4 regions of the Streptomyces sp. NPDC005181 genome follow, and region 2 is predicted to be linked to each of the others. Evidence: riboswitches for the same ligand, from Rfam matches in the RefSeq annotation. Region 2 holds a riboswitch; each other region holds the start of a gene.

The links. A riboswitch is a leader RNA that binds a small molecule or an ion and turns the genes downstream of it on or off. The one in region 2 is predicted to bind cyclic di-AMP.
Positions count from the first base shown of each region.
Region 1: it holds a riboswitch for cyclic di-AMP, as region 2 does, so the genes downstream of both, ABZV38_RS11785 (M23 family metallopeptidase) here and ABZV38_RS19690 (NlpC/P60 family protein) in region 2, are expected to answer to the same signal.
Region 3: it holds a riboswitch for cyclic di-AMP, as region 2 does, so the genes downstream of both, ABZV38_RS15565 (M23 family metallopeptidase) here and ABZV38_RS19690 (NlpC/P60 family protein) in region 2, are expected to answer to the same signal.
Region 4: it holds a riboswitch for cyclic di-AMP, as region 2 does, so the genes downstream of both, ABZV38_RS18800 (C40 family peptidase) here and ABZV38_RS19690 (NlpC/P60 family protein) in region 2, are expected to answer to the same signal.

Region 1 covers NZ_JBEXID010000013.1:20,520-26,144, reverse strand. The annotation lists gene ABZV38_RS11790 (pitrilysin family protein) at 1-704, shown strand, start outside; cyclic di-AMP (ydaO/yuaA leader) riboswitch at 913-1,083, shown strand; gene ABZV38_RS11785 (M23 family metallopeptidase) at 1,096-1,938, shown strand; gene ABZV38_RS11780 (GntR family transcriptional regulator) at 2,153-2,869, shown strand; gene ABZV38_RS11775 (HPr family phosphocarrier protein) at 3,089-3,370, opposite strand; gene ABZV38_RS11770 (GNAT family N-acetyltransferase) at 3,545-5,625, shown strand, end outside.
Region 2 covers NZ_JBEXID010000028.1:59,001-64,625, reverse strand. The annotation lists gene pcrA (DNA helicase PcrA) at 1-2,381, opposite strand, end outside; cyclic di-AMP (ydaO/yuaA leader) riboswitch at 2,640-2,805, shown strand; gene ABZV38_RS19690 (NlpC/P60 family protein) at 2,804-3,970, shown strand; gene ABZV38_RS19685 (hypothetical protein) at 4,064-4,417, opposite strand; gene ABZV38_RS19680 (NlpC/P60 family protein) at 4,774-5,625, shown strand, end outside.
Region 3 covers NZ_JBEXID010000019.1:90,499-96,123, forward strand. The annotation lists gene ABZV38_RS15550 (SPFH domain-containing protein) at 1-71, shown strand, start outside; tRNA gene ABZV38_RS15555 (tRNA-Met) at 178-251, shown strand; gene ABZV38_RS15560 (PP2C family protein-serine/threonine phosphatase) at 610-1,704, shown strand; cyclic di-AMP (ydaO/yuaA leader) riboswitch at 1,953-2,105, shown strand; gene ABZV38_RS15565 (M23 family metallopeptidase) at 2,117-3,235, shown strand; partial or broken gene ABZV38_RS15570 (aldo/keto reductase) at 3,435-4,379, shown strand; gene ABZV38_RS15575 (PrsW family intramembrane metalloprotease) at 4,384-5,625, opposite strand, start outside.
Region 4 covers NZ_JBEXID010000026.1:55,119-60,743, reverse strand. The annotation lists gene bioB (biotin synthase BioB) at 1-390, opposite strand, end outside; gene ABZV38_RS18830 (8-amino-7-oxononanoate synthase) at 535-1,677, shown strand; gene ABZV38_RS18825 (DUF397 domain-containing protein) at 1,699-1,905, opposite strand; gene ABZV38_RS18820 (helix-turn-helix transcriptional regulator) at 1,933-2,790, opposite strand; gene ABZV38_RS18815 (ATP-binding protein) at 2,995-3,426, shown strand; gene ABZV38_RS18810 (hypothetical protein) at 3,523-3,699, opposite strand; partial or broken gene ABZV38_RS18805 (LysE family translocator) at 3,811-3,974, shown strand; gene ABZV38_RS18800 (C40 family peptidase) at 4,033-4,506, opposite strand; cyclic di-AMP (ydaO/yuaA leader) riboswitch at 4,510-4,690, opposite strand; gene ABZV38_RS18795 (hypothetical protein) at 5,010-5,318, opposite strand; gene ABZV38_RS18790 (ATP-dependent Clp protease proteolytic subunit) at 5,326-5,625, opposite strand, start outside.

The sequences.
Region 1 (5,625 bases), on a different contig from region 2:
GGTCCGGGAACACCGCCGAGCCCCGGCCGGTCCCGCCGATCACCGCCGACGACACCGGCCGGGTAGTCATCGTCGACCGTCCAGGAGCCGTGCAGACGCAGCTGCTGATCGGCCGCATCGGTGCCGACCGGCACGACAGCGTGTGGCCGGCCCAGGTCCTCGGCACGTACTGCCTGGGCGGCACGCTCACCTCCCGGCTGGACCGGGTGCTGCGCGAGGAGAAGGGCTACACCTACGGCGTACGGGCCTTCGCGCAGGTTCTGCGGTCGTCGGCGCCGGACTCCGCCTCCGGGGCGACGGGCGCCGCGATGCTGGCCATCAGCGGCTCGGTGGACACGGAGTCCACCGGACCGGCGCTCGATGACCTGTGGACGGTCCTGCGGACGCTGGCGGCCGAGGGCCTGACCGACGCCGAGCGCGAGACGGCCGTGCAGAACCTCGTGGGTGTCGCCCCGCTGAAGTTCGAGACGGCGGCCTCCGTCGCGGGCACGCTCGCCGATCAGGTCGAGCAGCACCTCCCGGACGACTACCAGGCGCAGCTGTACGCCCGCCTCGCCGAGACCGGCACGGTCGAGGCGACCGCGGCGGTGGTCAGCGCCTTCCCGGTGGACCGTCTGGTCACGATCCTCGTCGGCGACGCCGCGCAGATCGAGGAGCCGGTCCGGGCGCTGGGCATCGGAGAGGTGTCGGTCGTCAGCAGCTGACGCATCAAATAACCGCATAAAGGGACATAGGGAGACCCCCGTGAGTCGCTTCTCGCAGGGGTCTTCCCTTTTGTCCGATTTAGGACAGAAGTTGCGTATATGCCCTGTGGGATGTGCTACAAAACGCCCTGTCCGTTTGGTGAATGAAAGTGCCCCCGCCTAGCGTCGGCATCGCTGCCCGTCACTCGTATGCCGCATCCGCGGCGCCGGTCAGCCATCGCCGAGTCCCCGTCAGGCGCGAGCCTGGGGAGCCGGGGACCCATGCAGTCCCTGGGGTGAATCGGATGCCTGCGCGCCTCTTGTGGGGCTCGCGGATCCGTAGGAGACCTTCCTGCTCCGAACCCGTCAGCTAACCCGGTAGGCGAGAAGGAAGGAAAGGACCACCCACTTCATGGCGTTCACCCGCCCCACCGGGAAGCACCGTGCCCCGAGCCGTCTGACGCGCAAGAGCGCGCAGATCGCCGGCATCGCAGCTCTGGCCACCACCGGCGTCATCGGTGGGCTGGCCTCTCCGGCTCTCGCCGCCGGCGCCGAAGCCCCCTCTGTCAGCGAGATCGGCCTGAACCAGGTCATCGCCATCGAGGGCACCCTCGCCGACCAGGTTGCCACCCAGGCCGACGTGCAGATGCGCCAGGCCGAGGTCGCAGCCAAGGCGAAGGCCCAGGCGGCCGCCAAGGCCAAGGCCGCCGCCAAGGCGAAGGCAGAAGCGAACGCCAAGGCAGCAGCGAAGGCCAAGGCAGCAGCCAAGGCCAAGGCCGAAGCCCGCGCCAAGGCGGCCCGTGACGCCAAGGCGCGCGCCGCCCGGTCCGCCGAGCGCACCCGCCTGGGCTTCTTCCAGCTCCCGGTCGCCGGTTCCTACGTCACCACCGGCTACAAGTCCAGCGGCTCCCTCTGGTCCTCCGGCAGCCACTCGGGCATCGACTTCCACGCTCCCTCCGGCAGCTCCGTCGTCGCCGTCGGCGCCGGCACGGTCGTCGAGGCCGGCTGGGGCGGCGCGTACGGCAACAACATCGTGCTCCGGATGACGGACGGCACGTACACCCAGTACGGCCACCTCTCGTCGATCGGCGTGTCGGTCGGCCAGAGCGTCGGCGCGGGCCAGCGGATCGGGTTCTCCGGCTCGACCGGCAACTCCACAGGACCGCACCTCCACTTCGAGGCCCGGACCACGCCGTCGTACGGCTCCGACATGGACCCCGTCGCGTACCTGCGCGCCCACGGCGTCAACGTCTGACCGACGCAGCACCTCCCGAAGGCCCCGGCGCGGGAAGCCGGGGCCTTCGTCGTACCCGGACCGCCCCCGTCGGGGGCGCTTGCCGAACCGTCTTCGGACCAAAAGATATTCATGGATTTCGGCCCGGCATCGGAAATGCGGTCGCATTGCAATAGAGTCACAGAACAGGCGTCGGTCGGCCGCGTTTCGCGGGGATTAAGGCGGAGGTTCGGACATGCGCATTCCGGCGCATTCGGTATGCACGGCAATCCGTGACGACATCGTCTCCGGTGTCTTCGAACGCGGCAGCAGACTCACCGAGGAACTGCTCGCACGCCGTTACGGGGTCTCCCGTGTCCCTGTTCGGGAAGCGCTGCGCACCCTGGAGTCCGAGGGTTTCGTGGTCACCCGCCGGCACGCCGGCGCCTGTGTCGCCGAGCCGACCGAGGAGGAGGCTGCCGACCTGCTGGAGGTCCGGATGCTGTTGGAGCCGCTGGGTGCGGCCCGCGCCGCGCAGCGCCGCACCGAGGCACACCTCAAAGTCCTCCGCGGCCTGGTCAGGCTCGGTCAGGAGCGGGCCAGGCGGGGTGAAGGGGAGGATCTCCGCTCGCTGGGCGGCTGGTTCCACGAGACGCTCGCCCAGGCCTCCGGCAGTCCCGGGCTCATCGCGCTGCTCACCCAGCTCCGGCACAAGATCGCCTGGATGTACGCGGTCGAGCAGCCGGCCCGCCCCGCCGATTCCTGGGCCGAGCACGGGGCCATCGTGGACGCAGTCGCACGCGGTGACGCGGAACGGGCCAGGGGGCTGGCCGCGCAGCACGCCGAGCGGGCCACCGCCGCGCACCGGCTGCGGCGCGCGGACCGCACCCCGGGCCGCGCGCCCGCCCCGCCGCGGCCAGGCCGGGTGAGGACTTCGCAACATGTCGTAAACACCACGAGCGGCCGTCATTAACACATGCGCCGTATACAAAGAGATGTAATTCGGCGGGGCTTTGTTTCGGCTGCCCAAATTCGCTCCGGAGTGGTCCCGAAAACCGGCTCGGGAGTGGACGGGATCGGTCCTGAGATCGGTGCAGTTCGTGAAAACGAAAGAGCCGCGGCCCCCCGTCAAAGGTGCCGCGGCTCTGCCGCAGGAATACTTCCGGCCGGAACAGGCCGGACAGGTCCGGAATCAGACGGTCTCCGGGAGTTCGTCGAGCCCCTCGGCGACCAGCCTCGCCAGTCGGTCGAGCGCGGCCTCGGAGTCGTCCGCCTCGGACGAGAGAACGATCTCCTCGCCGCCCTGCGCGCCGAGGCCGAGCACCGCGAGCATGGAAGCGGCGTTCACCGGGCTGCCGTCGGCCTTGGAGATGGTCACGGGGACGCCGGACGCCGTGGCGGCACGGACGAAGATGGAAGCGGGGCGGGCGTGGAGGCCCTCGACCCAACCGACATTGACGCGGCGCTCAGCCATGGTTCTGCCCTTCACGAATCAATGGTTGTCTAGACCAGTCTCTCATGTGGTGCGCGATGCTCCGCCCGACCTGCGACCCGGCGCCGCAGCCCGTGCCGCAAGGCCGATCGGCCCTCTCAGACTGCCCCGGCCCCGAGCCGTACGCGACCGCTGACCGAGCCGTAGGCTTTGCCCATGCAGCCCACGCCGGAGCAGAGTCCGCATCACGCGTACCCCGACCACTGGGAAGCGGACGTGGTGCTCCGCGACGGTGGCACGGCCCGGATCAGGCCCATCACCACGGACGATGCCGAGCGGCTGGTCAGCTTCTACGAGCAGGTTTCTGACGAGTCGAAGTACTACCGGTTCTTCGCCCCTTATCCGCGGCTCTCCGCCAAGGACGTGCACCGCTTCACCCATCACGACTACGTCGACCGGGTGGGTCTCGCCGCCACGGTCGGCGGCGAGTTCATCGCCACCGTCCGCTACGACCGGATCGACGCGACCGGCCGGCCCGCCTCCGCCCCCGCCGACGAGGCCGAGGTGGCCTTCCTCGTCCAGGACGCCCACCAGGGCCGCGGCGTGGCGTCGGCGCTGCTGGAACACATCGCCGCGGTGGCCCGTGAGCGCGGCATCCGGCGCTTCGCCGCCGAGGTGCTGCCCGCCAACAACAAGATGATCAAGGTGTTCCGGGACGCCGGGTACACCCAGCAGCGCAGCTTCGAGGACGGCTCCGTCCACCTGACCCTCGACCTCGAACCGACCGCTGAGTCCCTCGCCGTCCAGCGTGCCCGTGAGCAGCGGGCGGAGTCGCGGTCGGTGCAGCGGCTGATCGCGCCGGGCTCCGTCGCCGTCATCGGCACCGGCCGTAACCCCGGCGGGGTGGGCCGCACGGTCCTGCGCAATCTCCTCGACGCCGGGTTCACCGGTCGCGCGTACGCGGTGAACAGCGCGTTCGCCGCGGACCAGGCCACGATCGACGGCGTCCCCGCCCACCGCTCCATCGGCGAGATCGGCGAACCGGTCGACCTCGCGGTCGTCGCCGTCCCCGCCGACCGGGTCCCGGAGGCCGTCGCCGACTGCGGAGAGCACGGCGTCCAGGGCCTCGTCGTCCTCTCCGCCGGATACGCCGAATGGGGCGCCGAAGGCAGGGAACGGCAGCGCGAACTGGTGCGTCAGGCCCGCTCGTACGGCATGCGCATCATCGGCCCGAACGCCTTCGGCGTCATCAACAACTCCGACGCCGTACGGCTGAACGCCTCCCTCGCCCCCGAACCGCCCGCGCCCGGACGCATCGGCCTGTTCACGCAGTCCGGTGCCATCGGCATCGCGCTGCTCTCCGGGCTCTACCGGCGCGGCGCGGGCCTGTCCACGTTCATCTCCGCGGGCAACCGCGCCGACATCTCGGGCAACGACTTCCTGCAGTACTGGTACGAGGACCCGGACACCGATGTCGCCCTGCTGTACCTCGAGTCGCTCGGCAACCCGCGCAAGTTCACCCGGCTCGCCCGACGCACCGCGGCGGTGAAGCCGGTGGTCGTGGTGAAGGGCGCCCGGCACAGCGGCAGCACCCCGCCGGGCCATGCGGTGCCGGTCAGCCGGATCCCGGACGCGACAGTCTCCGCGCTCATGCGGCAGGCGGGGGTGATCCGCGTCGACACCGTGACGGAGATGGTCGACGCGGGCCTGCTCCTCGCCGACCAGCCGCTCCCTGCGGGCCCGCGGGTCGCGATCCTGGGCAACTCCGAGTCCCTCGGCCTCCTCACGTACGACGCCTGCCTCGCCGAGGGGCTGCGTCCGCGCCCGCCCCGCGACCTCACCACGGCGGCCACCCCGCAGAACTTCCGGGACGCGCTGGCCGAGGCACTCGCCGACCGGAGCTGCGACGCGGTGATCGTGACGGCGATCCCCTGGGTCGGAGAGAACGGCGAAGCGGAATCGGGTGACGGCGAGGTCCTGGCGGCCGCCCTGCGCACCGCCGCAGCCACGGGCCCGGCCAAGCCGGTGGCCGTGGTCCATGTGGAGATCGGCGGCCTGGCCGAGGCGCTTGCCGCCGCCACGAGCACGGCCGCGGTGCCACGTGTGGCACGTGCGTCCGCGCCGGCTGCCCCGGACGCTCCGGCCGCACCGGCCGATCGGGTCGTCCCGCCGACCGCGCCGACCGCGACCGCCCCCGGCGACCAGCTCACGCAGCAGCGGTCCGACACGGGCACGGGCGACACCCCCGCCGTCCCCACCCTCGGCCGCATCCCCGCCTACCCCGCCGCCGAGCGTGC
Region 2 (5,625 bases):
TTCGCCTGGTCGCCGATCCCCTCGACCGCTGTCACCGTGCCGAGCCCGAACTGGTCGTGCGTGACCCGGTCCCCGACCACCAGCGTGATCGTCGGCTTGTCCGAGGTGCGCCGGGTCGCAAAACCCGAGGGGCCCGAGCGTGAGCGCGACGAGGACAGCGACGATGTGATGCCCGACGTCGGTCCGGCCGGTGCCGCCATCGGCCCGGTCCGCTTCCACTGCAGATGCTGGTCCGGGATCTCCTCGAGGAACCGCGACGGCGGGTTGTACGAGGGCTGCCCCCACGCACTGCGCATCGCCGCCCGGGTCAGATAGAGCCGCTCACGGGCCCGGGTGATCCCGACATAGGCGAGGCGCCGCTCCTCCTCCAGCTCCTTGGCCTGTCCCAGCGCGCGCATGTGCGGGAAGACGCCGTCCTCCATGCCGGTCAGGAAGACCACCGGGAATTCGAGGCCCTTCGCGGTGTGCAGGGTCATCAGTGTGATGACGCCGGAGCCGTCCGTGTCCTCGTCGGGGATCTGGTCGGAGTCGGCGACGAGCGCGACCTTCTCCAGGAACTCGGCGAGCGTGCCCGCACTCGCGCCCTCCCCCGCGTCGGACTCCCCCTGCTCCTGCTCGAACTCGAGCGCGACGGCGGCGAGTTCCTGCAGGTTCTCGATGCGGGTCTCGTCCTGCGGATCGGTGGACGCCTGGAGTTCCGCGAGATAGCCGGTCCGCTCCAGAACCGCCTCCAGCACCACGGCGGGGCCCGCGCCCGACTCGACGATCGTGCGCAGCTCCTCCATCAGCGTGTTGAACCGCTTGACGGCGTTGGCCGAGCGGGCCGCCATGCCGTACGCCTCGTCGACGCGGCGCAGCGCCTGCGGGAACGTGATCTTCTCGCGCAGCGACAGGGCGTCGATCATCGCCTCGGCGCGGTCGCCGATGCCGCGCTTCGGCACGTTCAGAATGCGGCGCAGCGGGACGGTGTCCTCGGGGTTGGCGAGGACCCGGAGGTAGGCAAGGATGTCCCGGACCTCCTTGCGCTCGTAGAAGCGCACGCCGCCGACGACCTTGTAGGGCAGGCCGACGCGGATGAAGATCTCTTCAAAAACCCGGGACTGCGCGTTCGTCCGGTAGAAGATGGCGACATCGCCCGCCTTGGCGTCGCCCGCGTCGGTCAGCCGGTCGATCTCGTCGGCGACGAACTGCGCCTCGTCGTGCTCGGTGTCGGCGACATAGCCGGTGATCCGGGCGCCCTCGCCCGCGTTCGTCCAGAGGTTCTTGGGGCGGCGGCTCTCGTTGCGCTCGATGACCGCGTTGGCCGCGGAGAGAATCGTCTGCGTGGAGCGGTAGTTCTGCTCCAGCAGGATCGTCGTCGCGTTCGGGTAGTCCTCCTCGAACTGGAGGATGTTGCGGATGGTCGCGCCGCGGAAGGCGTAGATCGACTGGTCCGCGTCACCCACGACGCACAGCTCGGCGGGGGCGTCGGCCGGTCCGGCCGGGCCCACCAGTTCGCGTACGAGTGTGTACTGCGCGTGGTTGGTGTCCTGGTACTCGTCGACGAGGACGTGCCGGAAGCGGCGGCGGTAGTGCTCAGCGACATCGGGGAACGCCTGGAGCAGATGGACCGTCGTCATGATGATGTCGTCGAAGTCCAGTGCGTTGGCCTCGCGCAGCCGGGACTGGTACATCGCGTAGGCCTGGGCGAGCGTCTTCTCGAAGCCGTCCGCGGCCTGCCCGGCGAAGGTCTCCTCGTCGATCAGTTCGTTCTTCAGGTTCGAGACCTTCGCCGTGAACGACTTCGGCGGAAAGCGCTTCGGGTCGAGGTCCAGATCGCGGCAGACCAGGGCCATCAGCCGCTTGGAGTCGGCGGCGTCGTAGATCGAGAACGACGAGGTGAAGCCGAGCTTCTTCGATTCCCGGCGCAGGATCCGTACGCACGCGCTGTGGAACGTCATGACCCACATGGCGTTGGCGCGCGGTCCGACGAGCTGCTCGACGCGCTCCTTCATCTCGCCCGCGGCCTTGTTGGTGAAGGTGATCGCCAGGATCTGGCCGGGGTGCACCCCGCGCTCGGCCAGCAGATGGGCGATGCGGTGGGTGAGAACCCGGGTCTTGCCGGAGCCGGCCCCGGCGACGATGAGCAGCGGCGAGCCGGCGTGCACGACGGCGGCGCGCTGCTCGGTGTTCAGCCCGTCGAGCAGGGCGGCGGCGTCGATGACGGGGCGGTGGGCGCCGTCCCGGTAGTACGCGTCCCTGGGCGGCGGGGGCGCGTCGAATACGCCCGCGAAGAGGTCCTCCGGCACCGCTTCGGGTGCGGAGTCCTCGGGGGGCGGCGGGGGCTCTTCCTCCGAGTGCTGGAGGCCGGCCAGGAAACTGTCGTCAAAGAGGCTGCTCATCGCTTGACGAGTCTAGGCCGCCGCACCGACACCGTGCGGCCGCATGGCTAACCGCACCCGGAACACGGGCACATACAGAGACCACGCACCCACACCGCGTAAGGGAAGAGGGGGCTCGCTCCGCCCGCACCACCACCCCGTCATCAAGGTCACGAAAATGTATCGGGCATATCGAACATCAACCTTCACAGCAGCACCATGGGTTGGCTAGCGTGCTCGGTCGGGCGGCCCGTACCACCTGAGGCGAACCACGCCGAGCGGGCTCCCACGCTGAATCCGGGCTGCCCTCGCGGGAGTTCGGAACCGGGGACCCACATGCATCACCGGGGTGAATCGGTCCATATCCCTCATTCGGACCGTAGGGCAGCCTTCCGTTCCGCCCGAACCCGACAGCTAACCCGGTAGGCGGTCCACGGAAGGAGATGCCGGCCTTGGCGTCGCATCGCAAACCGCGCACCCGTGTGCGCAGCACCACCCCCGCCGTCGGGTTCACGACGGCCGCACTGGCAGGGATGACCCTGCTGTCCGCGCAGAGCGCCACGGCCGCGCCGGCCTCACCGAAGCCCAGCATCGAGGACGTGCAGAAGAAGGTCGACGACCTCTACCGGCAGGCGGGCACCGCGACCCAGCAGTACAACCAGGCGAAGGAGGCCTCCGCCGCACAGCGGGGCAAGGCCGACGCCCTGCTGAACGAGGTCGCGAAGCGTGCCGACAAGCTGAACGACGCGCGTAGGGCGCTCGGTGAGTACGCGGCCGCGCAGTACCGCACCGGCTCCATCGCACCGACCGCCACCTTCTTCCTGGCCGACGACCCGCAGTCGTACTTCGACCAGAACCAGTTGATGGCCCGGATGGCGGGCCGGCAGCAGAAGGCGGTCACGGACTTCCGCACCCAGCAGGCCGCGGCGTCGGAGAAGCGCGCCGAGGCGGTGAAGAGCCTGGAGACGCTCACCGAGTCGCAGGCCACGCTGCGGACGAGCAAGGAGAACGTCCAGAAGAAGCTGGGCGAGGCCCGCACGATGCTGTCGAAGCTGACGGCCGAGGAGAAGGCGCGACTCGCAGCGCTGGAGCGCAAGAAGGAGGCGGAGGCCAAGCGCAAGGCGGAGGAGCTGGCCCGCCGGCAGGCCGCCGCCAAGGCCGAGGCGGACCGCAAGGCCGAGGAGGCCGCGCAGCAGGCCGGATCCGGCGGCGATACGGGAACGGGCACCGGGACCGGAACCGGCTCGGACACCAGCGCCACCACGAAGGCCGAGAAGGTCCTCGCCTTTGCCCGCGCCCAGATAGGCAAGCCGTACGTCTGGGGCGCGACGGGCCCCTCGTCGTACGACTGCTCGGGGCTGACCCAGGCCGCCTGGAAGGCGGCGGGCGTCGACATCCCCCGTACCACCTGGGACCAGGTGGAGATCGGCACGCGGATCGCGACGGCGGATCTGCAGCCGGGCGACCTCGTCTTCTTCTACGACGACATCAGTCACGTCGGCATCTACGAGGGCGACGGCATGATGATCCACGCCCCGAAGCCGGGGGCGAATGTCCGCGAGGAGTCGATCTATTACATGCCGATCTACGGCAGCGTGCGGCCCGCGTAGCGCGGCCCCGGACAGCGACGAGCCCCTGCCGGACGGATCCGGCAGGGGCTCGCGCGATGAATGACAGGGGCGGCTCGGGCGGCAGCGGCCGGCTCAGGTCCAGAGGGTCGCGATGAAGATATTGGCGACTGTCAGTCCGCCGACCGCCGCGAAGACGCCCTTCTCGACCTTCTCCTCGTCCCGCTTGATGTAGACCAGCGCGAGGATCACGACCAGGACCGCCAGCTTCACGCCGATCTTGATGTTGTTGACCGGCTGGTCGTCGGCCTGGTTGAGCCCGACCAGTGCAACACCGGTGACCAGCATGGTCAGCGCACCGTGCAGCATCGCCGGGACGAAGCGTGCCGTGCCCGCGCCCATCGCCTTCATCTGGGTCAGGAAGCCGCCCAGGAGGGAGGCGATACCGATGATGTGCAGCGCGACGAAGACATTGATGAGTACGTCCATGGGGCCGCAGCCTAGCCGGGGTCATAGCACCGCCCTCCGGCGAGGTGGGGGATCTGTGCATTTCACTCGCATCTGCACCAATTGCCTGCCTCTGGTGCGATTTCTCCGATCACTTGATGACATCGCCTCGCCAAATTCGGGCAATAGCCGTCATTACGACTCTTCCCCATGCCCCGGGTTTAGCGTCCCTATCCAGGTGACCGACTTCACCGTCGCTCCGCACCCGGACGGCGACCCGGTCACCCCGCCGAAGAGTCCGGCGGCGAGCCGCTCCCCCCTGCCGGCTTCGCCGTCGGACCTCCGCGGGCCCGCCGGTAGGCCCCGACGGGCAGTCGACAGCGAGGAGCCCCGCCCCCGTGGCAGCACATCGAAAACCCAAGCAGCGCCCGCATACCGGCTCTGCTGCCCGCACCGCAGCCACCCTCGCGTTTGCGGGGGCCGCGACAGCTGCCGCCCTGCCGGGGGCTGCACACGCCGATCCACAGCCCACCCCTTCCCAGGTCAAGGCCACAGTGGACCGGCTGTACCACCAGGCGGAGGTCGCCACCGAGCAGTACAACGGCGCGAAGGAGAAGGCGACCGCCACCGCCAAGTCCCTGGGAGCACTGCGCGACGAGGCCGCCCGCAGGACCGAACGCCTCAACGCCTCCCGCAACGCACTCGGTTCGCTCGCCGCCGCGCAGTACCGCACCGGAGGCATCGACCCCGCCGTACAGCTGGCGCTCTCCTCCAACCCCGACCAGTACCTGCAACGGGCCTCGTACGTGGACCGGATCGCCGACCGTCAGGCCACCGAGCTCTCCAAGGTGCAGCGGCAGGTCACCGAGATCGCGCAGCTGCGCGCCGAGGCGAAGGAGGAGCTGGCGGCACTGGGCGCCCGCCAGGCCGAACTGAAGAAGCACCGCACGACGGTCAGGGCCAAACTGGCCGACGCCCAGCGGCTCCTGGACACCCTGTCCCCCGCGCAGCGCGCCGCGTACGAGCGGTGGGACACCACACGCTCCGCTGCCGGCCACGCCGATCGCAGCGACCGGCGCGCCGGCGCCGCACAGGCCGCCCCCAACGCCCGCGCCGCAGAGGCCGTCGCGTTCGCCTACGGGGCGCTGGGCAAGCCGTACGTCTGGGGCGCGACCGGTCCGACCTCGTTCGACTGCTCCGGGCTGACCCAGGCCGCCTGGCGCTCCGCCGGTGTCTCGCTCCCGCGCACC
Region 3 (5,625 bases), on a different contig from region 2:
AGCGCAGCGCGAGCGCGGGAAAACCGGCGGTCAACGCAGAACAGGCGCAGCGCATCACTGACTCGAACTGACCCGGCGGGGCCGGGGCGGGGAAAGACGCCGGGACCGTTCGGTCGGGCGGCGGATTCCTTCTTGGTCAGCAGTCAGTTCCTGATGGCGTAGAGTTGTGTTTACCGACGCGGGGTGGAGCAGCTCGGTAGCTCGCTGGGCTCATAACCCAGAGGTCGCAGGTTCAAATCCTGTCCCCGCTACTGAAGAATCAGGCCCGGCATGCAGAAAGCGTGCCGGGCCTGATTCGTGTTTTCCGTCGTCCCTTTGGCCGATGAGCAGTCGCCGCGCGACGCCGCTCCGGCAAACCTGGGAGGCGGGGCGCACGTCCTCAGCCGTGCGCGTGCAGGTCAGGACAGAGCCGTGCGCGTGCAGGTCAGGACAGAGCCGTGCGTGTACGGGGCAGGAGACCACAGGGCGCACCTGCCCAGGACAGCACAGGGCGCGCCGGGCAGGAGACCACAGGTGGGGATGGCGGAGAAACTGCGCGGGGGGCGGCTCAGGGGGCGGGACGTGGTCCGCGGCTGGGCCTGGTGGTTCGTCCGTGCGCTGCCGTTCCTGATGATCGTCGGCGGGCTGGTGTTCGACTACCTCAGCCCACCGCCCTTCACCGCAGTGCCGATGTTCGTGGCCGCTCCGCTGATCGCCGCACCGTTCTTCTCGCTGTTCAGCACCGTCCGGATCGGCATCGCCGCGGTTCTCTCGATCCTCGCGCTGCGGTTGTCCGGCAGCACGCTGCCGGCGGTCGTGCCGTCCATCGAACTCGTCACCGTGATCACGGTCGCTGTCCTCGCCGTCGTCATCAACCGGGTCGTACAGCGCGGCAACGAGCAGCTGGCTTCGGCGCGGGTCATCGCGGAGACCGCCATGCGGGCCGTGCTGCCGATCCCGGCCGAGCGGGTCGGGGGACTCCATGTCGCCGCGCGGTATGAGGCGGCCCAGGCGGACGAATTCGTCGGCGGTGACCTGTTCGCCGTGGCGGAGAGCCCGTACGGGGTGCGGCTCGTGGTCGGGGACGTGCGGGGCAAGGGGCTCGAAGCGGTCGCGACGGTGGCGGTGGTCATCGGCGCGTTCCGGGAGGCCGCCGAGCAGGAGGATTCGCTGGAGGGCGTGGCGCAGCGGCTGGAGCGGGCGCTGACGCGGGAGAGGCCGCGGCAGGGTGGGATCGATCCGGTCGAGGGGTTCGTCACCGCCGTGCTCGCCGAGATCCCGCCCGGTGCGGCCGAGGTGCGGATCGTCAACCGAGGCCACCCCGAGCCGCTGCTGCTCCACCTCGACGGCCAACTGGACGTGTTGGCGCCGACGGTGCCCGCGCTGCCGCTCGGCATGGACCTGGGGGCGTGGACGGACCGGGCCGACGTATGGGAGCTGGCCGCCGGGACGACGCTGCTCGCCTACACGGACGGACTCACCGAGGCGCGCGACACCCAAGGAGATTTCTACGATCCGGCGGCCCGGCTGCGCGGGCGGATCTTCCCCGCGCCCGAGGCGCTGCTGTCCGCGCTGGCCGACGACGTACGGCTGCACACCGGCGGCAGGTCCACCGACGACATGGCGCTGCTCGCGGTCGCACGTCCCGCGCAGGGGCAGCCGGAGCGGCGCAGGACTGTGAAGATCGTGGGCCGGGACGCGAGTGAGGAAGAGCTGAGCCGGTGAAGGGGCTCCACACGGGCGATGCCACCGTGCGTAACCGAAAGGCCCCGCTCCGCATAACATTTGACGCAACGTCAGAAACCGGGTAGTGGCTGAGGAGCGGTCAACTCGCCCTTTCCGCCCGATTGTGTCCCGTAAAGTCCAGGCCAAGGCCATGAACGATCAGTGGGAACGGCTTGGAATCGGACCCGTCTGTCTATTAACGTTCGATAACGCAGCGCGGTTGTCCCAGCCGTCGTCAGTGGCGGCACCGTGCGCGAGCGCCGAATTCCGCAAGGGAACCGGGGAACCACCTACATGGGGTGAATCGGACACCTGTGTCTCGCGAGAGGCAGAGGGATCCGTAGGAGACCTTCCTGCTCCGAACCCGTCAGCTAACCCGGTAGGCGAGAAGGAAGGAAAGGAGTGCGCCCCCGTGGCGTCCAACAAGCCTGCCCCCGAAGCCCCCTCCCGGTTCGGTTCCGCCTTCACGACCGAGTACGGAACCGAGCAGCGAACCGATTTCGGCGCCGAATTCACCACTGAGTTCGCGGCCGACGGTTCCGGTGAGACCGACCGGGCGTGGGAGGAATGGAATCCCACCGAGGAGTCCGTCCGCCCCGTACGCGGCAGGCACCGCGTCGTCAAGCAGCGCAACGGGCTCGCCCGCAGCTCCACGGTGCTCGGAGTCGGCGTCATCGCGGCCGTAGGTGCGGGCGGCATGGCCACCGCGCAGAGCAAGCCGCCGGTCTCCATCTCCCTTCCCGACTCACTCGCGGACAACCTCCCCGACGCCAAGTCCCTTCCCGGCGTGGGCGCCCTGTTCTCCGACGAGTCCGCCACCGACCAGGCGAAGTCCGCGGTCTCCGCCGCCCCGCTCACCAGCGCCGGCATCACCACCGCCGAGGCCGAGCAGGGCACCACCGACGCAGGCGAGGCGCTGCGCGCCCGCATCCTCCAGCAGGCCGAGCAGCAGCAGAACGCCGCCGACGCGGAGGCCAAGGCCGCCGAGGAGAAGGCCGCCGCGGAGAAGGCTGCCGCCGAGGCCAAGGCGAAGCAGGACGCCGCCGAGACCAAGGCCGCCGCCGCGAAGAAGAAGGCGGAGGAAGAGGCGAAGGCGAAGGCCGAGGCCGCACGGCTCGCCAAGCTCGCCGCCTCCTACGCCATCCCCACCTCCTCGTACACGATCACCTCGACCTTCGGCGAAGCCGGTTCGATGTGGTCCTCCGGCTACCACACCGGCCTCGACTTCGCGGCGCCGACCGGCACGCCGATCAAGGCCGTCCACACCGGCACCATCAAGTCGGCGGGATGGTCCGGTTCGTACGGCTACCGCACGGTCCTGGAGCTCGAGGACGGTACGGAGCTGTGGTTCTGCCACCAGTCGTCGATCGACGTCAGCGTCGGCCAGAAGGTCACCACCGGTGACACCATCGGCCGCGTCGGAGCCACCGGCAATGTGACCGGACCCCACCTCCACCTGGAGGTCCACACCCCGGACGGCTCGGGCATCGACCCGATGACCTGGCTGCGCGACAAGGGCCTCACCGTCTGAGTCCGCGCCGGTTCCCCGGCCCCTGAACCCCGGCAGTCCTGACGCTCACCCCCCGACGTCAGGGCTGCCGGTCTGCTGTCACCCGGTCCTTGCGATGCCGGTGCGGATGCCCGTGCAGAGGCCCCGGTGGATGCCCGTGCGGGGCCCTCCAGGTGCCCCCTGGACGGAATAGCGGGCGCGGCGGGTTCCGTTGATCCATTTGATTTCTCTCCGTAAGCTCGGCTCTTCCGACCTCCAGGTCTTCCCGCTCGCCCTCGGTGGCAATGCCTTCGGCTGGACCGCCGACGAGGCGCAGTCGTTCGCGGTACTCGATGCGTACGCCGCGGCGGGCGGCAACTTCCTCGACACCGCAGACGCGTACTCCGCCTGGGTCCCTGGCAACTAGGGCGGCGAGTCGGAGACGGTCATCGGCAAGTGGCTCGCCGCACGCTCCCGCCGTTCCGACATCCTCGTCGCCACCAAGGTGGGCTCCCACCCCGCGTACAAGGGGCTCTCCGCCACCACCATCAAGGCCGCGGCAGAGGAGTCGCTGCGTCGGCTGGGCACCGACCACATCGACCTCTACTACACGCACTTCGACGACGAGACCGTCCCGGTCGAGGAGATCATCACCGCCCTCGACCAGCTGGTGAAGGAGGGCAAGGTGCGCGAGATCGCCGCCTCCAACATCAGTCCGGAGCGGCTCCAGGCGTCCCTGGACTTCTCCGAGCGCGAGGGGCTCGCCCGTTACGTCGCCCTGCAGCCGCACTACAACCTCGTCTCCCGCGACACCTACGAGGGCGAACTCCAGGAGGTGGCCGCCCGCGCCGGGCTCGCCGCGGTCCCGTACTTCGCCCTCGCCTCGGGCTTCCTCACCGGCAAGTACCGTCCGGGCACGTCGGTGGAGAGCGCGCGGGCCGAGAAGGCCGGCCAGTATCTGGCGTCGGAGCGCGGACAGAAGGTCCTGGCCGCACTCGACAAGGTCGCCCAGGAGCGCGGCGCCGAGATCGCGACCGTCGCCCTGGCCTGGCTCGCCGCCCGTCCGACCGTCGCCGCGCCGATCGCCTCGGCCCGTACGGTCGAGCAGGTGCCCGCCCTGGTGGCCGTGGCCGACCTTCAGCTGACCGAGCAGGAACTGGCGGAGCTCACCGAGGCCTCCGCCTGAGCCCTCACCAGGAGCGCGGGGGTGGGCCGCTGCCGTACGGCGGCTGGGCATACGGCTGCTGGGCGTGGGGCGGCAGATACGGGTTCGGGCGGTAGCCGCCGTACTGCGGGTGCGGGGCCGGCCTCGCGGGTATGCAGCGGGGGCGCAGGCGGCCCGTTGCCTGCGCCGCGTACGTCAGTGCGGGGCCGGCCACTTCCCTGCGCTGCCAGAGGTGGTGCAGCAGCTCCAGCTCGCGCGCCACGAAGTCCGGGTCCGCGGCCCCGCGGCGGGCCCGGTGGCGCAGCAACGCCAGCGACGTCGCGAACGACTCGTACTCGGCGACCGCACGGGCCGCCGCTCTGCCGCGCGCCTTGGCCTGAGCCTTGGCATGGCTGCGGACCTGCGCCACGACCCGGCTGTTCCCGTACACCGGGGAGTGGGGTGGTGGGGGGCCGGGTGCGGGGTAGCCGTAGCCGGGGTTCGTGACTCCGTACGGGGTGCCGTACGGACGCGCGCTTCCGTACACACGCGCGTGCTGGTGGCGCGCCACGTCCCGGGCCATGCCGCGGGCCCGCATCGAGGAGAGCGCGAGCGGCTCGGCCGGGGTCAGCCAGCCGGCTGCCGCGTAGGCGGGCAGCTCGGTCTCCAGGGTGCGCAGCTCCCGCTGGCGTGACCAGATCACCAGCCAGGTGAGCAGCCCGAAGACCGGGACCATGAACACCCCGTACACGGCATAGAAGCCGAACGGGCCGAACGCCCCCGAGCCGTTCCACAGGGCGTGCATGCCCATCGCGAGGACCAGCCCGAGCAGCGGCAGCAGGATCCGGCGGATGCGGTGGCGCCGTGCGCTGAGCGCCGCGAATCCGAAACCCAGGCCGGTCAGCACGGTGAAGAGGGGATGCGCGAACGGCGTCATCACGACGCGTACGAAGAACGTCGCGGCGGTCACCGACGCGAAGCCCGAGGTGCCGATCTGCTGGTCCTCGCCGAAGGCGTTGCCCAGGTAGAGGATGTTCTCGGTGAAGGCGAAGCCCGTCGCGGTGAAGCCCGCGATGACGACGCCGTCGACGATGCCGCTGAAGTGGCGCCCTCGGAAGAGAAAGATCAGCAGGACGGCCGCGGCCTTCGCACTCTCCTCGACCACCGGTGCTATCACCGTGGCGCCGAGAGTGTCCGCGCTCGCCGGGTCGGCGGTGGCCGTCGCGATCCAGTGGGTCGCGAACGAATTCGCGATGATCGCGACCAGGGCGGCGGCGCACGCACCCCA
Region 4 (5,625 bases), on a different contig from region 2:
CTCGATGGTCTGCGACACCCGGTCGACGTCCCGGTCGGTCGGACCACGGCCGCTTGCCACCAGGCAGACACGCTTCGCGCCGCCCGCCACCCCGGCGGCGGCGGCCTTCGATGCCTCGTCCGGTTTCAGCCAGGTGTACTTGAGGATCTCGGCCTTCGAGCCGAGCCGCTGGGAACAGTACGAGCAGTCCTCGGGGCAGAGCCCGGATTTGAGATTGACCAGATAGTTCAGCTTCACCCGTCGGCCGAACCACTGGCGGCGTACCTTTCCGGCCGCGGCCACCACTTCGAGCAGATCGTCGTCAGAGGTCGCCAGCACGGCGAGCGCTTCTTCGCGGGTCGGCAGCTCGCGCCGCAGCCCCTTGTCCACCAGCGTGTTCAGGAGGTCCATGGCGATGATCCTTGCCTACTCCACCGCCCGCAGCCAAGGAGGAACCGGACAACAGAGCCCGCAGAGGGTGTGTGTATTGCCACACCATGCCCGGCTGCGCCCCCGGTTAGGGTCTGTGAGCTGCCTACAAAAGGGACCGTCGCCATGCCCCTCGCCCCGTTCGACTGGATCGACGACGAGGCCCGCCGCCGTGCGGATGCCGGACTCGTCCGCACGCTCCGCCCCCGGCCCGCCGACCCGGAACTGCTGGACCTCGCGAGCAACGACTATCTGGGCCTCACCCGGCACCCTGAGGTGACCGCGGCCGCCGCCGAGGCCGCGCACCGGTGGGGTGCGGGCGCCACCGGCTCCCGGCTGGTCACCGGCTCCACCGCACTGCACGCCGAACTCGAACGTGAACTGGCCGCATTCTGCGGCTTCGAGGCAGCCCTGGTCCTCTCCTCCGGCTACGCGGCCAATCTCGCCGCGCTCACCGCCCTCACCGGCCGCGGCTCCCTGATCGTTTCCGACGCGGGCAACCACGCCTCCATCGTCGACGGCTGCCGGCTCTCCCGGGCCGAGACCGCCGTCGTACCGCATGCCGATCCCGAGGCCGTCGCCAAGGCGCTGCACGCGCACGACGGCCGTGCCCTGGCTGTCACCGACTCCGTCTTCTCCGTCGACGGCGACGCCGCACCGCTGCTCGAACTGGCCGACGTCTGCCATACGCAGGGGGCCGCGCTGCTCGTCGACGACGCGCACGGTCTGGGCGTGCTCGGGGACGGCGGGCGCGGCGCCCTCGCCGCCGCCGGTCTCGCCGGCGGCGAAGGCGTCGTAGCCACCGCCACCCTCTCCAAGTCCCTGGGCAGCCAGGGCGGAGCGGTCCTCGGACCGGCCGGGGTGATCGACCATCTGGTCAACACGGCCCGTACGTTCATCTTCGACACCGGGCTCGCACCGGCCGCCGCAGGCGCAGCTCTTGCAAGCCTGCGACTGCTGCGCCGCGAGCCGGAACGGGCGGGCAGGGCCCGGGCGGTCGCCACCGCCCTGTACGAACGACTGACCGCCGCGGGGCTGACCGCGGTTCGCCCCGACGCCGCCGTCGTTTCGGTCCGGGCGCCTTCGCCGGACGCGGCGGTGCGCTGGGCGGCCGACTGCCGCACGGCCGGGATCGTGGTGGGTTGCTTCCGCCCGCCGTCGGTCCCGGACGGCATCTCGCGGCTGCGGCTCACCGCCCGTGCCGATCTGACGGAGGCGCAGATCACGAACGCGGTGGAGACCGTCCTGCGGACCGCTCCGGCAGCCTGACCGGAGCCGCGACCCGGCCGGTCAGCCCGCCGAGCCGTCGGCCAGGCCGGAGACGAACGACTTCCAGGCCGCCGCGGAGAACCGCAGCGGGGGCCTGGACACGTCCTTGGAGTCCCGCACGGCAAGCCGTTCCGGACCGAACAGCGCGGCTTCCACGCAGTTGTTCATCCCCGTGCTGCGGCTGCTGCGCCGCCACTGTAAGGCGTGCTCTGCGAGGCAATCGGACATCGGGCCCCCTCGGGCAGTCTGAGGTTCCTAGCCGTCGCGGTCGATCGCGGCGATCAGGTCCAACGAGTGCTCCGGCGACAGCGCGTGTGCCTGCATCGTGCAGAAGGCCGAGCTGTACGCCTCAAGGTCTTCTTTCCGTTCCAGGTAGAGGCTACTCGTCAAGTGGTCGAGAACAACCACATCCAGATCAGAAGTGTTCGGAAAGGAGAAGATAACGAAAGGTCCGGTGAGGCCCATATACCCACCTACCGCGAACGGCAGCAACTGCAGTTGTACGTGGCGAAGTTGAGAAACCCGGATCAGATGGCGCAACTGATTGCGCATCACCTGGCGCCCGCCGACCTCGCGCCGCAGCACCGCCTCGTCGAGCACCGCGGTCAGCCGCAGCGGCGGATCGGTCCGCAGCACCCCCTGCCGGGCGAGCCGCACCTCCACCAGCGAGTCCAGCTGGCCGGCGGGCAGCCCGTCCAGCGACGCACGGGTGACCGCACGCGCGTAGTCGGCGGTCTGCAGGAGCCCGGGCACCACCGAGGTCTCCAGCGTGCGGGCGGTTCTGGCCTGGGACTCCAGACTGATGAAGTCCCGGTACTGGGGCGGGATGAGACCGCGGTAGGCGTGCCACCAACCGGTTCCGCCGCCGCCCGCCGAACCCGCGAGCGTCTCCAGGAGCGTCCGTAACTGCAGGTCGTCCACGCCGTAGGCATCCAGCAGCCGGCCCACATCGGCCGGTTTCACACCACTGGTACCGGTCTCGATCCGGCTCACCTTCGACTGATGCCAGCCGACCAGCCGTGCCGCGTCACGACTCGTCAGTCCGGACGTGTGGCGCAGACTCCGCAGCTCCTCCCCGAGCTTGCGGCGCCGCACCGCGGGGCCGTGCTGCATCCGCGGCCTCCCTCCCTCTCGTGCCGAGGGGCCAGTGTGCCGCCCATGCGCGGTATTCCGGGCCAGAGTTCACCGCTTCGAGCGACAGATATATGCATATCTTGGTGGATCGCCGTCACGGAGGGCAGCATCAGTGGCACTCTGGCGCGAAGCGCATCCCGGGCCGATCACGGGTCGGTCCGGGCGGGAAAAGGACGGCTCGCCATGGCAGACCATCAAGAAGCAAGTGTCACTCTGCCGAGCGAGCCGCTCTCGGTCTCCTCGGCCCGGAGATACGTGGCCAAGGTGCTCGCCGACTGGGGTCTTCCCGATGACACGGAGATCGCCGACACCATCCGGCTCATCGTCTCCGAGCTCACGACCAACGCTGTCCAGCACACCTTCGGCCAGTCGCCCACCTTCACCGTGGACCTGCGGCTGGAGCGGGAGGAACAGCTGCATCTCGGGGTGACGGACAGTCACCCCCGGTGGCCCCAACGACTGCCCGCCGCCGTGCGGCAGGACAACGGGCGCGGCATGGTGATCATCCGCTGTCTGGCCAAGGAGTGCGGTGGACGGCTCACGGTCACGCCGACCGCCGAGGGAGGCAAGACCGTGTGGATCGCGCTCCCCTGGTCGGTCACCGTCCAGACGTGACCACCGTCCCCGCCGGACCTGAACTCGGGCCGGGCCCGGACTTCGCGTCGTCGGCAGCCGGCCGTCGGGTGCGTCGCCGTCCGTCGCGACGCATGGTCACTGCACCGCAGCAGCCCGCCCGAAGCCGCCGCGCAGCAGCGCGCACAGCGTGGCAGCCGCTCCACTCGCCCCGTCGCCGTGGTGCAACACCGAGGTGGTCCGCCGGAGAGCTGCGGGTTCCAGCCGCCGCACGGACAGCGGCGTCGGCGACATCGCGGCGACCATCTCAGGCACCACCGCCACCCCGTTCCCCGCACGCCGGCTCATAGGCATGGGTCAGCGCGAGATCGACGTCGCCCGAGGTCACCGCGGCGATCCCCTCGGGCGGCTGGGGTCGCCGCGGGGATGGTGGCGCTGCCGGGTGCCGACTTCACCGTGGTCGTACGGAACGCTCTCGCCTCACGCGCGGCCGGGGCGGCCACGGCGCTCGGCGTCGCCGGGGGCTGCTCGTCCGCGCCGCGCCGGTCGTCGCCGGGCTCGCGGCGGTGCTGGTCACCGGCCCCCTGCTGCGCTGACCGGCGGAGGTGACCGGCAGCCGAAAGGCGGAGCAGACGGAAGAGACGGAAGTCAGCGGACCCGTCCGTACCAGACGCTCCTCGTCCAGATCTTCTCCAGCCGCACCACGGCACCGCTTTTCGGCGAGTGCCAGATCCTGCCCTTACCGGCGTAGATCCCCACGTGGTAGACGCTGCGCCCCCAGTGGAAGAAGACCAGATCGCCGCGTCGCCGCTGCGAGGCCGAGATGTGCCGGGTCTTGTTGTACTGCTGCTGGGCCGTGCGGGGGAGCTTCTTGCCCACCTTCTTGAAGGCGAACATCGTCAGGCCCGAACAGTCGAAACGGTGGGGGCCCGTGGCCCCGTACCGGTACGGCGATCCCTTCTTCGACGCGGCGATCTTGAGCGCCTTCGTGGAATGAGTCGCGGCCTGGGCGTCGGTCACGACGCCGGGGGCGATCACGGAGCCGCCGACGGCGGCGAGCGTCAGAACCGTGGCCGTACCGGCCCGGGTGAGCAGAGACGGGACGTGAACCTGCGCAGTCATGCGCAACCCTTCGTCAGCCGCCTGTGAAGGATGACCTGTCGGGTTCGGGCTGGCGAAGTTGCCCGGCCGCACTTGGCGGCTTCACCCCGAGGGTCGACCGGATGCCCGGTCGACCCGTTGTGCTCGGGTCCTCCACTCCTGCCGATCCACTTCTGTCGACCAGGCATCCGGGCGGCGGCAGGACTCGGCGTCCGCCCGGACCGCCCCGCCGCGGTGGCGGGGGCTTGTCGTCCCACGGATCTTGACTCACCGAGTGCCGGATTTCCGAGGATATTGAGCGATATGGGAAATTCGTCGCTATTCGCCCATCCGGGTGGGTGCGGTCGTTCCGTGAACCCGGCCGGTCGCCCCGACCGGTCCCGTACCAGCGGCGGAGCAGCAGACTCCGTTCACCGGCCATGCCGAAAGCGCAAGTTGAGCCGTCCCTCGCGCGGGGGATCTCCTACGCCGAACGAGCGAGGAATTTTGATCAGCCCGCCGGGCGTGTCGCGGAAGGGGGTTGATCAACTCGTCTGGGCAGGGGGCACGGTGACCCGTCGGGCCCGCTGCTCCCCGTCCAACACGCGAAGCGCCCGCGCCAAGGTGGCGGCGTGGATCTGTGCCTCACCGCGCTCGTGCATCAAGGCGAGTGCGTCCCGCAGGGCGCGCGCCCGCGAGGCGAGTGCTTGTGCCGCGCACAACGCGCCGTAGGTGTCGCTGCCGTGGGCGGGGTTGATCCGGCCCACCTGGTCGAGCACTTCCAGATAACAGTCGATGAACTCGCCCTCGGCGCGCGTCAGTGCGGGCAGCGGCGGGAACTCCGGTGGCTGCATCGGGTGTTCACCTCGCGCCGTTCGGCGGGAGCGACGTCTTGCGGTTCTCCAGAACGTGGTCCACCAGGCCGTACGCCTTGGCGCCCGGGGCATCGAGGATGAGATCGCGCTCGATGTCCGCGGCGATCCGTTCGGCAGTGCGCCCGGTGTGACGGGCCAGCAGGTGGGTGAGCTGCTCACGCATGCGGACCAGTTCCCGCGCCTCGATCTCCAGATCGGACGGCTGGCCCTGCAGCGGCTCGGGAAGCGCGGGCTGCTGCACGACGACCCTGGCCCCGGGGAGGGCGTGCCGCCGGCCGGGGGCGCC